DNA from 4 places in the Streptomyces sp. NRRL F-5650 genome. Region 2 is predicted to be linked to each of the others. Evidence: riboswitches for the same ligand, from Rfam matches in the RefSeq annotation. Region 2 holds a riboswitch; each other region holds the start of a gene.
The links. A riboswitch is a leader RNA that binds a small molecule or an ion and turns the genes downstream of it on or off. The one in region 2 is predicted to bind cyclic di-AMP.
Positions count from the first base shown of each region.

Region 1: another riboswitch for cyclic di-AMP. It lies ahead of rpfA (resuscitation-promoting factor protein RpfA); the one in region 2 lies ahead of IG88_RS0119220 (transglycosylase SLT domain-containing protein).
Region 3: another riboswitch for cyclic di-AMP. It lies ahead of IG88_RS0122120 (M23 family metallopeptidase); the one in region 2 lies ahead of IG88_RS0119220 (transglycosylase SLT domain-containing protein).
Region 4: another riboswitch for cyclic di-AMP. It lies ahead of IG88_RS0134735 (M23 family metallopeptidase); the one in region 2 lies ahead of IG88_RS0119220 (transglycosylase SLT domain-containing protein).

Region 1 covers NZ_JOGV01000038.1:70,345-74,382, reverse strand. Annotated here, with positions in the region: gene IG88_RS0128320 (cytochrome P450 family protein) at 1-784, shown strand, start outside; gene IG88_RS0128315 (transglycosylase family protein) at 928-1,968, shown strand; cyclic di-AMP (ydaO/yuaA leader) riboswitch at 2,152-2,318, shown strand; gene rpfA (resuscitation-promoting factor protein RpfA) at 2,322-3,053, shown strand; gene eno (phosphopyruvate hydratase) at 3,323-4,038, shown strand, end outside.
Region 2 covers NZ_JOGV01000019.1:95,846-99,883, forward strand. Annotated here, with positions in the region: gene fahA (fumarylacetoacetase) at 1-311, opposite strand, end outside; gene IG88_RS0119215 (HAD family hydrolase) at 655-1,464, shown strand; gene IG88_RS0119220 (transglycosylase SLT domain-containing protein) at 1,512-2,000, opposite strand; cyclic di-AMP (ydaO/yuaA leader) riboswitch at 2,005-2,161, opposite strand; gene IG88_RS0119225 (polyprenyl synthetase family protein) at 2,937-3,947, shown strand.
Region 3 covers NZ_JOGV01000026.1:40,569-44,606, forward strand. Annotated here, with positions in the region: gene IG88_RS0122100 (aspartate aminotransferase family protein) at 1-149, shown strand, start outside; gene IG88_RS0122105 (helix-turn-helix domain-containing protein) at 235-849, shown strand; gene IG88_RS38865 (DUF6126 family protein) at 846-965, shown strand; gene IG88_RS0122115 (tyrosine-protein phosphatase) at 989-1,786, opposite strand; cyclic di-AMP (ydaO/yuaA leader) riboswitch at 2,212-2,369, shown strand; gene IG88_RS0122120 (M23 family metallopeptidase) at 2,374-3,321, shown strand; gene IG88_RS0122125 (SGNH/GDSL hydrolase family protein) at 3,557-4,038, shown strand, end outside.
Region 4 covers NZ_JOGV01000061.1:59,352-63,389, reverse strand. Annotated here, with positions in the region: gene IG88_RS0134740 (aldo/keto reductase) at 1-483, opposite strand, end outside; gene IG88_RS0134735 (M23 family metallopeptidase) at 614-1,654, opposite strand; cyclic di-AMP (ydaO/yuaA leader) riboswitch at 1,666-1,822, opposite strand; gene IG88_RS0134730 (PP2C family protein-serine/threonine phosphatase) at 2,047-3,258, opposite strand; tRNA gene IG88_RS0134725 (tRNA-Met) at 3,467-3,540, opposite strand; gene IG88_RS0134720 (dihydrofolate reductase family protein) at 3,608-4,038, opposite strand, start outside.

The DNA of each region.
Region 1 (4,038 bases), on a different contig from region 2:
CTGGGCGGGCATGATGATCCGTCACGGCGGCGGCCCGCGGGGCGGGGTGGCGCGGTCGGTGAAGAAGATGCGCGGCTACCTCGCCGACCTCATCCACCGCAAGCGCGCCGCGCTGTCGCCCGAGCCCGTCCCCGGCGAGGACCTCATCTCCGGCCTGATCCGCGCCTCGGACCACGGCGAGCACCTCACCGAGAACGAGGTCGCGGCCATGGCCTTCATCCTGTTGTTCGCGGGTTTCGAGACCACGGTCAATCTCGTCGGCAACGGCACCTACGCCCTGCTCACCCACCCCGAGCAGCGGGAGCGGCTGCAGACCTCCCTCGCCGCCGGGGAGCACGGCCTGCTGGAGACCGGCGTCGAGGAACTCCTGCGCTACGACGGCCCGGTGGAGCTGGCCACCTGGCGCTTCGCCACCCGCCCGCTGCGCATCGGCGGGCAGGAGGTCGCGGCGGGCGACCCCGTTCTCGTCGTCCTGGCCGCCGCCGACCGGGACCCGGAGCGGTTCACCGACCCGGACACCCTCGACCTCGCCCGCCGGGACAACCAGCACCTCGGGTACGGCCACGGCATCCACTACTGCCTCGGCGCCCCGCTCGCCCGGCTGGAGGGGCAGACGGCGCTGGCCACGCTCCTCACCCGGCTGCCCGACCTCCGCCTCGCCGCGGACCCGGCCGAACTCCGGTGGCGCGGCGGCCTCATCATGCGGGGTCTGCGCACGCTGCCCGTGTCGTTCACACCGTCCGCCCCGTCGGCCGGCAACGGCGGGGCGTCCACGCAAACGTGACACGCGCTCAGGTTTGTGATCTTCACGTGATCTGCGCGGCATGAACTTGTGACAAGTGATGATCTCCCTATACGTTCACGGATCAACGTGGTGTCGAGCGTCATCCGCCGCGTGGCCCCCGTCGTCTCGTGAAAGGTCCTCGCATGCTCTCCGGGAACGGTCGTCACCGTCGCCCCCGCCAGGCTCCCGCCCTGGTCGTCGCCGCCGGAGTGACCGGCTCCGCCATCGCGATCCCGCTGCTCGGCGCCACCGGCGCGCACGCGGCCGGTTCGGGGACCTGGGACCAGGTGGCCGAGTGCGAGACCGGCGGCGCCTGGAGCCAGAACAGCGGCAACGGGTACTACGGCGGTCTCCAGCTCTCCCAGGAGGCCTGGGAGAGCTACGGCGGCCTCGACTACGCCCCCAGCGCCGACGAGGCCAGCCGGTCGCAGCAGATACGCATCGCCGAGAAGATGTACGCGGACCAGGGCATCGCCGCCTGGCCGACCTGCGGGCTGCTGGCCGGCCTGGGCAACGGCTCGGGGGGCGGCGGCTCGGACGCGGCGGGTGACGGTGCGTCGGAGGGCTCGGACGCGTCGGGGAAGACGGACGGTTCCGAGTCGTCCCAGCCGTCCGAGACGCCCAAGACCACCGGAACGCCCGGGTCGTCGCAGTCGTCCGAGTCGTCCGGTTCCTCCTCCTCGGCGGACACGGAGGATCCGGCCGGCGCGAGTGAGGCTCCCGAGTCGACGTCCAAGGCGCCCTCTTCGTCCCCTTCGCCCTCTTCTTCGCCGTCGTCCGACTCTCCCTCGGCAACCCCGTCCGGGGACGCGGACTCCTCCACCAAGTCGGACACATCGGCCGAATCCCGCGCGGGCGCCCGTGCGGAACAGCCGGGCGACGGAGGCTCGTCCGGCTCCGGCCGGCACCGCGGCGACAGCGCGGACGAGGGTGCGGCGGACCCGGGGCGCGCCGACGGGTCGGCGGGGCGGCACGCCTCGCGCGACGGCGAGCCGCGTGAGTCCGGGGACGGTTCGTACACGGTCCGCTCGGGCGACAACCTCTGGGCCATCGCCGACTCCCTTGACCTCGACGGCGGGTGGCGTGCGCTCTACGCCGACAACAAGAAGGTGGTCGGCGCCGACCCGGACCACATCCTCCCCGGTCAGACGCTCACGGTCACGGGCGAATCGGACGAAAAGTAGGGGGAGTTCACGTCACGGTTAGAGGCTGTATGTCCCTTTTGGATCTCGTGAGAGATAGGTCTCAGAAGCCGTGATCGTCTTTGAAAAACCGCGGAGCGCGTGTCTACGGTCATGACCGCTCGCCACCGCGGGCCCCGACAGCCGCAACGCCGAATCCTGCCAGCGGCCGTACGGGAACAGTCGTCGCGTCAAGCGCCGCAGGCAGGAGCGGGGGACCCAAGGTAAGCGCCGCGCCGGGCAGTTGAGCCGGAGCGGCTAGGGGTGAAGCCGAGTCCCGGGAGGGACCCGGCCGGGCAACTCAACCGGCCCGAACCCGACAGCTCACCTCGCAGGCGTCGGTGAGGGGATCAACCATGCTGTTTTCCGGCAAGGGCAAGCACCGTCGTCCGTCCAAGGCCACCCGTGTCATCGCCGTCGCCGGTGTCACCGGTGCCGCCGTCGCCGCCCCGCTGATGGCGGCCGGCAACGCCTCCGCCGCCACCGCGTCCGAGTGGGACGCCGTCGCCCAGTGCGAGTCCGGCGGCAACTGGTCCATCAACACCGGCAACGGTTACTACGGCGGTCTGCAGTTCTCCGCCTCCACCTGGGCCGCCTACGGCGGTACGCAGTACGCCTCCACCGCCGACCAGGCGAGCAAGGCCCAGCAGATCCAGATCGCCGAGAAGGTGCTCGCGGGCCAGGGCAAGGGTGCCTGGCCGGTCTGCGGCACCGGCCTGTCGGGCGCCGCGTACACCGGTGGCGGCTCCCAGGACAGCGGCTCCGGCAGCTCGCAGAGCTCCCAGAGCCAGAGCAGCGGCTCCACCGCCGAGCGCTCCACCGAGCAGAAGGCGTCCCGCTCCGCCGAGCGCCCCGCCGCGCAGCAGAAGAGCGAGCCGAAGGCCGAGAAGAAGACCGTCACCACCCCGACCGGCAAGAAGGTCGAGAAGGGTGACGGCGAGTACAAGGTCGTCAAGGGCGACACCCTCAGCTCGATCGCCGACGCGCACGACGTCAAGGGCGGCTGGGCGAAGCTGTTCAAGCTGAACGACGACATCGTCGACGACGCCGACCTGATCTACCCGGGCCAGATGCTGCACCTCAAGTAAGGGGCGCGGCTCCCGCGACTCCCGCCCCGGTGCGTGTTCCCCCGTACGCACCGGGGCGGGATTTTTCGCGTCCCGTGCGCGCGGGCGCCGTCCGGTTTCCGGAAACGTCTTTGTTCCGTTCGGAAACAATTTACTCTCGGTTCTGTCCAGCGGGTGGGCGATCGGCTGGCCGATCGCCCGGAGCCGGTTAGGCTCGGTCCCGCAGAGCCGCCGCGGTCCCGCGGGACCGCGCGTCACACCGAAGCGTCACATTGAAGAAGGAGATGCTCGTGCCGTCCATCGACGTCGTCGTAGCCCGGGAAATCCTGGACTCCCGAGGCAACCCCACGGTCGAGGTCGAGGTCGGCCTCGACGACGGCAGCACCGGGCGTGCCGCCGTTCCGTCCGGCGCCTCCACCGGTGCCTTCGAGGCCATCGAACTCCGTGACGGCGACCCGGGCCGTTACCTCGGCAAGGGCGTGGAGAAGGCCGTCCTCGCCGTCATCGAGCAGATCGGCCCGGAGCTGGTCGGCTACGACGCCACCGAGCAGCGGCTGATCGACCAGGCCATGTTCGACCTGGACGCCACCGACAACAAGGGCTCGCTCGGCGCCAACGCCATCCTCGGCGTCTCCCTGGCCGTCGCCCACGCCGCCTCCGAGGCGTCGGACCTGCCGCTCTTCCGCTACCTGGGCGGCCCGAACGCGCACCTGCTGCCGGTGCCGATGATGAACATCCTGAACGGCGGCTCGCACGCCGACTCCAACGTGGACATCCAGGAGTTCATGATCGCCCCGATCGGCGCGGAGTCCTTCTCCGAGGCGCTGCGCTGGGGCGCCGAGGTCTACCACACCCTCAAGAAGGTCCTGAAGAACAAGGGCCTGGCCACCGGTCTGGGCGACGAGGGCGGCTTCGCGCCGAACCTCGGCTCCAACCGCGAGGCCCTCGACCTCATCCTGGAGGCGATCAAGGAGGCCGGCTACACCCCCGGCGAGCAGATCGCCCT
Region 2 (4,038 bases):
ACCGACGACAGCGGGTGGAAGAGGGGTTCGAGGGTCTCGCGGTGGGAGGGCACCGTCAGCCACGCCGTCAGCGCCCGCCGCACGTCCGACCAGGCCGTGCGCCCGGCGGCCAGCAGGGGGTTGAGGGTGGGCCGCGCGAGCAGGGACGCGTACGGCGAGCCGAGCGCGTGGGCCGCCGCGCCCGCGTCGAGGACGTGGTCGCCGAGCCGGACGCCCACCGTCCGCTCCCGTGAGCCGGGGATCGAGAACACGCCGTACGGAAGGTTGTGCGGGCCGAAGGGGTCGCCCTCGGGGACATCGAAGGGGGGCATCGGGTGCTGCCTCGCTTTCGTGCTCGCCATGTGCGCCGTGCGCGCTGTGTGTCGTGCGGGCCACGTTACGGGTGAGGCACCGGTCTTGGGCAGTGCGACCGGAGGGGGCGCCCCGGCGTGGCCGCAGGCGGCGCGCGGCGTGGCCGGTGAGCGGCGCCCGGGCCCCCGCGGCGCCGCTCACCGGCGCGGAAGCCCGGAGTGGCTCAGCCGATGATGTGTCAGGTTGTGTGCACGATCGGGCGTCCGCGTGCATCCGCGGCCGGGTTCGAAGGCACTCGCTACGTCCTCGTTCGGAAGCGGTCGCGGGTGAGTCCGAAGGGTGCGGTGTCCGTATTCTCTGATCATGGACCGCACCACGTATTCCCTAGTCGCCACCGACCTGGACGGCACGCTGCTCCGCGGCGACGACACCGTCTCCGACCGGTCGCTGGCCGCGCTGGCGCGGGTCGCCGGGGCGGGTGCGCGGCACCTGGTGGTGACGGGCCGGCCGGCCCCCCGGGTGCGTTCCCTGCTCGACCGCCTCGGCTGCACGGGGCTCGCGGTCTGCGGGCAGGGCGCGCAGGTGTACGACGCCGGCGCCCACCGCATGCTGTGGTCCGTCACCCTGGACCGGGAACTGGCCGAGACCGCGCTCGGCAAGATCGAGGCGGAGGTGGGCCAGGTGTCCGCCGCCGTCGACCAGGACGGCGTCGGGGGGCTGACCCTCATCGAGCCGGGCTACCTGATGCCCCACCCCACTCTGCCCGCGGTGCGCGTCGAGCGGCGCGAGGAGCTGTGGTCCACGCCGATCAGCAAGGTGCTGCTGCGCCACCCCGAGCTGACCGACGACGAGTTGGCGGCGACGGCGCGCGCGGTGGTCGGTTCCCTCGCGACGGTCACCATGTCGGGGCCCGGCACGGTCGAACTCCAGTCGTGCGGCATCACCAAGGCGACCGGTCTGGCGCTGGCCGCCGAGCACCTCGGCCTGGAGCGGCGGCGGACGATCGCCTTCGGAGACATGCCCAACGACATTCCCATGTTCCAGTGGGCGGCCCACGGCGTCGCCATGGCCGACGCCCACCCGGAACTCAAGGCGGTGGCCGACGAGGTCACCACGACGAACGAGGACGACGGCGTGGCCGTCGTCCTCGAGCGGATCTTCGGTGTCTCCTAGCCGCGCTGCCGCGGCGTCTCCCGGCCGCGATGCCGCGGCGGCGCGGCTCAGTACGCGCTGAAGACGTTGTCCATCGAGCCGTAGCGGTCGGCCGCGTAGTTGCAGGCGGCGGTGATGTTGGCGACCGGGTCGTACGGGTCCCAGGAGGTGCCGGGCACGTGGTACGCCTGGAAGGTCGGGTCGATCACCTGGAGCAGGCCCTTGGACGGGGTGCCGTTGACGGCGTTGATGTCCCAGTTGTTGATGGCGTACGGGTTGCCGGAGGACTCCCGCATGATGTTGCGGTGGATGCCGTCGTAGGTCCCGGGGATGCCGTGCTGCGCCATGATGGCGAGCGACTCGCGGATCCAGCCGTCGAGGTTGTTCGGGTACGTCGTCGTCGCCGTGGCGGCGGTGGTGGCGGCCGCCGGGGCGGCGGAGGCGGTGGTGGCGCCGATGAGCGGCAGCGCGAGCACCGCGGCACCGGTGCCGGCCACGGCGAGCTTGCGGGCGAGGCGGCCCGTGCGGGCGTGACGGTTCAGACCGTTGGCAGACATGCTGTGTCCCTCTCCTTACGCCTGCGAGGTGAGCTGTCGGGTTCGGGCGGGGAGGTGCCCGGCCGCGCCCTGACGGGTACGGCTTCACCCCGAGCCGCCCCGGTGGTGACCGGTGCGGCGACTTACCTTGGGTCCCCCGCTCCTGCCGGCGAGTGTGTTGGGTGGATGACGGTGCGACGGGCGGTGGCAGGATTCGGCGTCCGCCCGACAGGCCGGGAACGTATGCGAGAGCACATGTCCGGAACAAGTGCAGGAATCACCCAACGTGCTAGTTGACCTTGGTCTGGGCCGTTTGAGGCTCTTGATCGTTTGCGGTTGCCAAGCCTCAACTGGCTTGTGGGGCAAAGGGAGGGCACAGGTTGCGGCGAGGTTGTCCGCAGGCGGGCCGGAGTGAGCCAACTCACTGGACTCAACAAGCGCGGCAAAACGGGCATTAAGCGCAATCATTCCCCAATCGGCCGCGGGTCGGGAGGGCTTCGGGTGTCGGGCGCGGGAGAGGGGGAAGTGGGGTGTGGAGTGCGACCGCGGGTGGGCCCGTGGGTGCCGGTCGGCGGCAGTGGTGCGGGGTGTGGGCGCGCATGTCGATCGGGTGACGTTCCGGGGGTGCGTGCCGTTGTGGGAAGTGGTGGGATCTTGGACGGCGGCTTCCGGCCCGCTCGTCCTGTCCGGCCCGCTCGTCCCCTCCGGGGGTGCCGCCCGTCCGGGGTCCCGTCCGTCCGGTCCGGGGTCCGGCTCGTCCGTCTGGCGATATCGATCAAAATCTGCTCATATCACCTGATCAAAAACATACCGTTCATGATCTGATTCCGACCGGCCTGTAACGGTGGGCGCTAGCGGTGATCGAAACGTGACCGGATACGCTGACTTGAGTGGTGGCAGCGACCTATCGACAAACCAGGTAATCGCCAGTAGACACCAGCAGACAGGAGACCCCTCGTGACCGTCGTCGGGCCGTTCGGGCTGAGCGTGCGGGACCAGGCTCTGGAAGCCGATGTCCAGGCCGGATTGGTTGCTGTCGAGGAAGGGTTGCTTGAGGCAACCAAAAGCGAGGTGCCGTTCATCACGGAGGCCGCCCAGCACCTGGTGCGGGCCGGCGGCAAACGGTTCCGGCCGCTGCTGGTGATGCTCTCGGCCCAGTTCGGCGACCCCTACGCCCCGGGGATCGTGCCCTCGGCCGTGGTCGTGGAGCTGACCCACCTCGCCACGCTGTATCACGACGACGTGATGGACGAGGCCGCCGTGCGGCGCGGGGTGCCCAGCGCGAACACCCGCTGGGGCAACTCGGTCGCGGTCCTCACCGGCGACTTCCTCTTCGCCCGCGCCTCGCAGATCCTCGCCGACCTCGGACCCGAGGCCGTCCGTGTCCAGGCCCTCGCGTTCGAGCGGCTGGTCACCGGCCAGATCCTGGAGACGGCGGGACCGCAGGACGGCCGCGACCCGGTCGACCACTACCTGGACGTCCTGGGCGGCAAGACCGGCTCGCTGGTGGCGGTCTCCTGCCGTTTCGGCGCGATGATGTCCGGCGCCGACGAGACGGTGGTCGACGTGCTCACCCAGTACGGCGAGCGGCTCGGTGTCGCCTTCCAGCTCGCCGACGACGTCCTGGACATCGCCTCCGACTCCGACGAGTCCGGCAAGACGCCCGGCACGGACCTGCGCGAGGGCATCCCCACCCTGCCCGTACTGCGGCTGCGCGAGCGGGCGGCCCGGCTGGGGCTCGCCGAGGACGTCGCCCTGTGCGAGCTGCTCGACTCCGACCTGAGCGACGACGCCCGGCACGCCGAGGCGCTGCGCCTGCTGCGCGCCCACCCCGCACTGGAGCAGGCGCGCAAGGACACCGTCCGGTACGCCAAGGAGGCCCGCGCCGCGCTGGCCCCGCTGCGGGAGTGCGACGCGAAGGCCGCGCTGGTGGAGCTGTGCGACGCGGTGGTGCACCGCGCCGGGTGACCGCCGCCCCCGCCCGCATCGTGTCGCCCGCCCCGCCCCGCGTCGCACGCCCCCTCCGTGCCGTCCGCCGAGTGCCGTATCCCGCCCCCTA
Region 3 (4,038 bases), on a different contig from region 2:
AGCTGATCCCGCCGCTGATCATCGACACCGACGACGCCGACCGGTTCGTCGACGCCTTCACGGAGGTGATGGAGGACGCGCACCACGGCGGTGGCCTGATGTGGGACTTCGGGAAGACCCTGGTCAAGCAGGCGGTGGCCAACCGCTGAGCGTGCTGCACACTCCTTTCCGCGGGGCTTTTGCCTCTGAGGCAAGGAATTTGCCCGTCGGGCAAATCTCGGGCTGAATGGAGGCATGAGCTCCTCCGAGACCGGCCCCGCCGAGGGCGCGGTCGCCGCCGTCGCGCCCCAACTGCGTGAACTGCGGCGGCGGGCCGCCCTCACCCTCGAGGCCGCGGCCCGCGCCGCGGGGCTGTCGCCCGCCCACCTCTCCCGTCTGGAGACCGGGCAGCGCCAGCCCTCGCTGCCGATGCTGCTCGCCCTCGCCCGCGTCTACGGTACGACCGTCGCCGGGCTGCTGGGCGAGACGGCCGCCGACCGGGACGCCGTCGTGCGCGCCGCGGACATGGAACCCACCGCCGCGGGCGGCTGGACGTACTACCGGGCGGGCGCGCCGGGCCGTGGCATGCAGGCCCTGCGGGTCCAGGTGCCCCACGGCTCCCAGGGCGACGTCGTGCGGGTGCACCCCGGGGAGGAGTGGCTCCACGTCCTGCGTGGGCGGCTGCGGCTGCGCCTCGGAGACACCGAGCACCGGCTCACCGCCGGGGACGGCGCCCACTTCGACTCCATGACCCCGCACCGGATCGCGGCCCAGGACCCCGACGGGGTCGAGCTGCTCTTCGTCCACACCCTGCTGCAGAGCCCGACGGCCGCGCTGTGCCTCGGCCCGACCCCTGGAGAGACGCCATGAGTGCCATCGAGGACAAGTTCCCGCGCGCCCTGTGGGTGCGGCTGGTCATCTACATCGCCCTGGGGCACGTCTTCGGCGGCTTCCTCTACCTGCTGTTCGAGGTGGGCGCCAAGTAACGCCCCGTCCGCGGGCGGGCGGCTCAGTCCACCATGCGCTCGCGCAGGCGCTCCCGGGTCCCGGGAGTGAGCCGCAGCCCTTGCTCCAGGTAGGCGTCGACGCCGCCCCAGGTCTCCTCGATCGTCTCGAAGGCCGCCGCCAGGTACTCGGCGCGCGCGTCGAAGAGGGGGCTGAGCAGCTCCATGACCTCGGGGGAGTAGGCGGAGGCGGCGGAGCTGCTGCGGTGCACCTTGTAGCGGCGGTGCGTGGCGTTGGACTTCAGGTAGTCCTCGACGATCGCGTCGCGCTCGACGCCCAGGGCGAGGAGGGTGACCGCGATCGACAGGCCCGCGCGGTCCTTGCCGGCCGCGCAGTGCATCAGCGCGGGCACGCTGTCCTCGGCGAGCGCGTGCAGGATCCGGGAGTGCTCCGCGGTGCGCTCGGTGACGATCGAACGGTAGGAGGCGATCATCCGGCGGGCGCCCTTGCCGTCGCCGAGGATCCCGTGCAGTTGGCCGAGGTCTCCGTCCCGGACCATCTTCCAGAACTCGGCCCCGTCCGCCGGGTCGCTCAGCGGAAGGTTCACATTGCGCACGCCGGGCAGCTCGACGTCCGGGCCCTCCAGCTTCTGGTCGGCCGCGTTGCGGAAGTCGAAGATCGTGTGCAGGCCCAGCGAGGCCAGGAACGCGGCGTCCTCACCGGTGGCGTGCGCCAGGTGCCCGCTGCGGAACAGCACCCCCTGCCGTACCCGCCGGCCGTCCACGGTCGGCAGTCCGCCCACGTCCCGGAAGTTGCGCACACCGCTCAGCTCGGGTTCGGTCGACGGGACCTGCTGCGTCACGGGGGCTCCTCCCACTCCGTTCCGCCGTCGCTGCTCGCCGGCGGGTGCCACTCGACGATACGGCATGACCAGTACGGGAAAGCAGCTCCGAGTGGGGCATTCCGGGCCGGTAAGCGTCGTCTGTCCGAATTGGTGTCTTGGTGGTAACTGGCCCTGAAATGGCGAAGGGTGGGCAAGAGGTGCGTGAGCAGCGTCATATCCGTGACCGTGCGTTGTCCGTCATGTTCACGTAATTGGGCCGCTTCCCAAGGGAATTCAGGGAAAGCGGTGCGGCGGAAATCGACGCAGTGTTACCGCGTTTTTCCGTAAAGGATCAATGGAAACGCCCGGTGCGCGAACCTCTCGCTTGTTTCCGCGCGTCCCGGTCCCTTACGTTCACCACCGATCCGGACGGACGCCTAATCCTGCCGCCGACCGGAGCCCGTATTCATCCACCACCCGTACACGGCAGGAGCGGGGGACCCACAGGTAGAACTGCCTGTTCCGGTTCCCGGAACGGCTTGGGGTAAAGCCGCGTTCCGGCGCGGCCGGGCATCTCCAGCCCGCACCCGACAGCTCACCTCGCAGGCGCCGGAGAGGAATTCGCCATGCCCGCGAAGGGTAAGCACCGCCGTACCAGGGCCCTGCGCCTGACCCGCACCATCGCCGTCGCCGGAACCGGCGGCGCCGCGCTCGCGCTGCCGCTGCTGGGTGCCGCCGCCGCCAACGCCGCTCCCGCGCACTCCGTTTCCGGGCAGTCCGCGCAGTCCGTTCCGGCGTCGGCCGAGAAGGCCGCCGCGAACGGCTCCGGCAAGAACTCGGATTCCCGGACGTACACCGTGAAGAGCGGTGACTACCTTTCGAAGATCGCCGACGAGCAGCACGTCGACGGCGGCTGGAAGAAGCTCTACGCGGACAACCGCGAGGCCGTCGGGTCCGACCCGTCGCTGATCCACCCCGGGCTCAAGCTCTCGATCGCCGGCAAGGCGGCCAAGTCGTCGGCGCCGTCCTCCGCGCCGTCGCAGAAGACCGCCGAGAAGCCCGCCAAGAAGCCCGCCGAGAAGACCGCCGCCGAGAAGCCGGCGGACGCCGCGACGACCTCCTCCTCCCGGTCCTCGGACACCGGCACCCAGTCCGCGGGCACCACCAGCGGCTACACCTCCCCCGTCGCGGGCGGCACCGTCGGCACCCCGTACCACCAGTCCGGCAGCATGTGGTCCAGCGGCTACCACACCGGCACCGACTTCGTCGTCCCGACCGGCACCTCGCTCAAGGCCGTCGGCGCGGGCACCGTCGTCTCGGCCGGCTGGGGCGGCGCGTACGGCAACCAGGTCGTCATCAAGCTCGCCGACGGCCACTACGCCCAGTACGCCCACCTCTCCTCGCTCTCCGTCTCCGCCGGCCAGTCGGTGACGGCGGGCCAGCAGGTCGGGCTCTCGGGTGCCACCGGCAACGTGACCGGCCCGCACCTGCACTTCGAGATCCGCACCACGCCGGACTACGGCTCGGACATCGACCCGATCGCGTTCCTGCGCTCGCACGGCGTCTCCGTCTGACGACCGGTTCCGCGCGGTCGCCGCGCCCCGAAGGCCGGACCCCGATCCCCGGGTCCGGCCTTCGGCGCACCCGCTGTGCGGCGGACCCGCCCTCCGCCGTATTCCGGAATTGACGAACACTTTAGGAGTGGCTTATCTCACCGCCCGTCAACCCTTTCCTACGGTCGCGTAGGTCACATTCCAAGGTGAATCATGGGCCGACGTGGCAGACGATTCGAAGAGTGACAGCAGAGCAGTGATCGGGTCGTACGTGGCGGTGGGGGACAGCTTCACCGAGGGCGTCGGCGACCCCGGCCCCGACGGCGCGTTCGTCGGCTGGGCCGACCGACTGGCCGTCCTGCTCGCCGACCGGCGCCCCGAGGGCGACTTCACGTACACGAACCTCGCCGTGCGCGGCAGGCTCCTCGACCAGATCGTGGCGGAACAGGTCCCGCGGGTCGAGGCCCTCGCGCCGGACCTGGTCTCGTTCGCGGCGGGCGGCAACGACATCATCCGGCCCGGCACCGACCCCGACGAGGTCGCCGAGCGGTTCGAACGGGCGGTGGCCGCACTGACCGCCGCGGCCGGCACCGTCCTGGTGACCACCGGGTTCGACACCCGCGGGGTGCCCGTCCTCAAGCACCTGCGCGGCAAGATCGCCACGTACAACGGACACGTCCGCGCCGTCGCCGACCGCTACGGCTGCCCCGTGCTGGACCTCTGGTCGCTCCGCGGCGT
Region 4 (4,038 bases), on a different contig from region 2:
CCGTTCGGCGGAGATGTTGGAGGCGGCGATGTACCGCACCTTCCCGGCCTTCACCAGCTCGTCGAGGGCGCCGACGATCTCCTCGACCGGCACCTCGGGCTTGTCGAAGTGCGTGTAGTACAGGTCGATGTGGTCGGTGCCCAGGCGGCGCAGCGAGGCGTCGGCCGCGGCCTTGATGTTCGCGGCGGACAGGCCCGGGTACTCGGGGTGCTGGCTGACCTTGGTGGCGAGGACCACGTCGTCACGGTTGCCGCGGGCCGCGAGCCACTTGCCGAGGACGGTCTCGGACTCGCCGCCGCTGTTGCCGTCGACCCAGGCGGAGTAGGAGTCGGCGGTGTCGACGAAGTTGCCGCCCGCCGCCGTGTAGGCGTCGAGGACGGCGAAGGAGGTGGCTTCGTCGGCGGTCCAGCCGAAGACGTTGCCGCCGAGGGCCAGGGGGAAGACCTCGAGGTCGGAGGAGCCGAGCTTGCGCAGAGAAGTCATGTAAAGGGTCAACGACCGTGGCGGAGCGCGGCATTCCGGCAGGCGCGCAAAGATCCCGCAAACCGGCAGCCCTGACGTCGGGGGGTTGGCCGTCAGGACCGCCGGGGTTCAGCGGGCGCCCAGGGGTGGGTCAGGGGGTGAGGCCCTTGCTCTGCAGCCAGGCCATCGGGTCGATGCCCGAGCCGTCGGCGGTGTGGACCTCGAGGTGGAGGTGGGCGCCGGTCACGTTGCCGGTGGCGCCGACGCGGCCGATGACGTCACCGGTGGTGACCTTCTGGCCGACGCTGACGTTGATGGACGACTGGTGCGCGTACCAGAGTTCGGTGCCGTCGTCGAGGGTGAGCACGGTCTTGTAGCCGTAGGACCCGTCCCAGCCGGCCGACGTGATGGTGCCGCTGTGCACCGCCTTGAGCAGGGTGCCCGTGGGGGCGGCGAAGTCGAGGCCGGTGTGGTGGCCGGAGGACCACAGGGAGCCGGCCTGGTTGAAGGTGGAGGAGATCGTGTACGAGGAGGTCGGCAGCGTGAACTGCTTGGCCAGCTTCGCGAGCCGCTCGGCCTCGGCCTTCTTCGCGGCTTCCTCCTCCGCCTTCTTCTTGGCGGCGGCGGCCTTCTCCTCGGCCTCCTTGGCGGCCTTGGCCGCTGCTTCCGCGGCCTTCTTCTCGGCGGCGGCCTGGGCTTCGGCGGCGGCCTTGGTCTCGACCTGGGCCTGCTGCTGCTCGGCCTGCGCCATGATCCGGGCCCGCAGCGACTCACCGGCGCCGGCGGCGTCCGTGTTCTGCGAGGTGTCCGCGGCGACGGCCTGGGTGATGCCGCTGAGCGGGGTGGCGGAACCCTCGGGCTCCGGCTCCTCGCCGCCGGGCATCAGCGAGCCGACGTTCGGCAGGTCGGGCAGGGAGATGGAGACCGGCGGCTTGCCGGTCTGCGCGCTGGCCATGCCGCCCGCGCCGACTGCGGCTATGACACCGACGCCGAGGACGGTGGAGCTGCGGGCGAGTCCGCCGCGCTGCTTGGCGACGCGGTGCCGGCCGCGCACGGGGCGGATGGACTCCGCGGTGGGGTTCCACTCCTCCCAGGGACCCTCTTCGGCGCGGGGGGCGTCGTAGCCGAAGGTGTCGGTGCCGTGCCCGGTGGGTACGAACGGGGCCTCGGGGGCAGGCCGGTTGGACGCCACGTGGGCGTACTCCTTTCCTTCCTTCCGCCTACCGGGTTAGCTGACGGGTTCGGAGCAGGAAGGTCTCCTACGGGTGTGTGCCGACCGTGTTTCCACGGCGCCACACGCCCGATTCACCCCAATGTGATGGTTCCCCGGTTCCCTTGCGGGATTCGGCGCGTGCGCACGGAGCCGCCTTCTGTGACGGCTGGGACGACCGCGCTGCGTTATCGAACGTTAATAGACGGGGGGCTCGGATTCCAAGCCATTCCGCTTGATCATTAACGGAAACGGCCGGTACATACACCTCACGACCGGTGAAACCCGGGCGAGTTGACCGCCCCTCAGTATTCCTCTTCACGCCACTGCGTTCTGACGGTGTGTCAGTTGTTATGCGGAGGGGGACCGGGCCGTCACGGCTCGTGACATTGATCTTGGTCCCCGCGCCGGGGCCGGCGCACGGCGAGCAGCGCCATGTCGTCCGCCATGCCGCCCCCCGAGTGCCTGCGCACGTCCTCGGCGAGGGCGTCGAGCAGCGCCGCCGGATCCCGGAAGGCACGGCCCGCCAGCCGCGCCTGCGGATCGTAGAACTCGCCCTTGGCGTCCCGGGCTTCGGTCAGTCCGTCGGTGTAGAGCAGCAGCGTGGCCCCACCGGGGAAGTCGGCCTCCTCCGCCCGGTCGGGCCACACCCCCAGCTCGCCCATGCCGAGCGGCAGCGCCGACTCGCGGGCGGGCAGCGGGCCGACGCTGCCGTCGGCGTGCAGCATCAGGGGCGGCGGGTGGCCGCGGTTGACGATGCGTACGGTCCCGTCGCCGTGCGGGAGTTCGGCGAGGATCGCGGTGGTGAAGCCCTCGAAGGCGTCCAGTCCGTCCCGCCGGGTGCCCTCGCGCGCCAGGGCCCGCTCCAGACGCTGCGCCACCGCCTCCAGCGTCGCCTCCTGCTCGGCGGCCTCGCGGAAGGCGCCGATCACGACGGCGACGGCGGCCACCGCGCCCATGCCCTTGCCCCGCACGTCGCCGACGATGAGCCGGACGCCGCGGGCGCTGTCCTGCACCGCGTACAGGTCGCCGCCGATGAAGGCGTCGGCCTGCGCGGCCTCGTAGCAGACGGCGATCTCGAAACCGGCGATGCGCTCGGCGGGTTCGGGCAGCACGGCGCGCTGGGCGGCCTCGGCGATCTCACGGACGGAGACGAGGCGTGCGCCGGCGCGCCGGACGAAGCCGTTCACCAGGACGGCGAGCACGGCGACCGTCGCGATGGTGATCAGCTCGGTGAGGGAGTCGACGTAGCGGATGACGCCCTTGGCGAGCTGCAGCCCGATGACCGCGACGACGACGGTGACGCCCGTGAGCACCGTGCCGCGCCGCGAGTAGACCGGAGCGGCGATCAGGGGCGCGGCCGCGTAGAGGGGGCCGGCGGTGAAGTATCTCGGGGTGAGGATGTCGTACAGGATGGCGACGGCGATCAGCAGGACGGGGAGCGCGAGCACGAAGGCCCGCCGGAACCCGGCCCGGCGGCGCGGCGGCGGCCCGGCGGGCGGCTCGTCGTCGCCGAGGCCGGGGTCGGGGGCGGGATCACCGGGGAGCCGGCCGCCGGCTCTGGCGACCGCTCCCTCGTCGTCCACGTCACCTGGCCGCACCACTCGTCTCCCGCCACCCCGCACGTCCGCGTGCCGCTTGCCGCTTGCCGTCCAGGAGTCCAGGTTTCCGGGAGCGGGGGCGGGCGGCGAGCGGTGGGGGGCCGACCGGATGACGGAGGCGCCGGAGAGGAGAACGCACCGAGGAACGCACCGAGGGCCGGAACCCTTTCGGATTCCGGCCCTCGGCCTTCAGTAGCGGGGACAGGATTTGAACCTGCGACCTCTGGGTTATGAGCCCAGCGAGCTACCGAGCTGCTCCACCCCGCGTCGTTGTGTGCACCACTGTACGTCATCCCGGGACCGGAATGCACATCGGTATCCCCGCGGGGGCCTCCTACCGCTCCAGATGCCGGTTCGGTGCCGTGGCCCGGGCCTCGAACGCGGGCAGTACGACGACGTCGGCGCCCCCGGCGGCGAGCACCCCGCTGCCGTCCGGCTCCGTCACGAAGGTGTCCGGCTCCCGCCAGGCCGTGACGACACGGCGCACCCCGGCGTCCAGGATCAGCCGGGCACAGGGCGCGGGCCGGGAGGCCCGGCGGGCACAGGGCTCGAGACTGCTGTACACGGTGGCGCGGGCGAGCCGGGGGTCGTCCGGCGCGATCTTCGCGAGCGCGGCCTCCTCCGCGTGCACGACCGCGTCGCCCCCCTCCCGCGAATGCCCCCGCGCCAGCTCACTCCCGTCGGCGGCGACCACGACCGCCCCCACGCTGAAGGCGGTGTCCGACGGCGGGCACAGCTCGGCCAGCTCGCAGGCGAGCGCGAGCC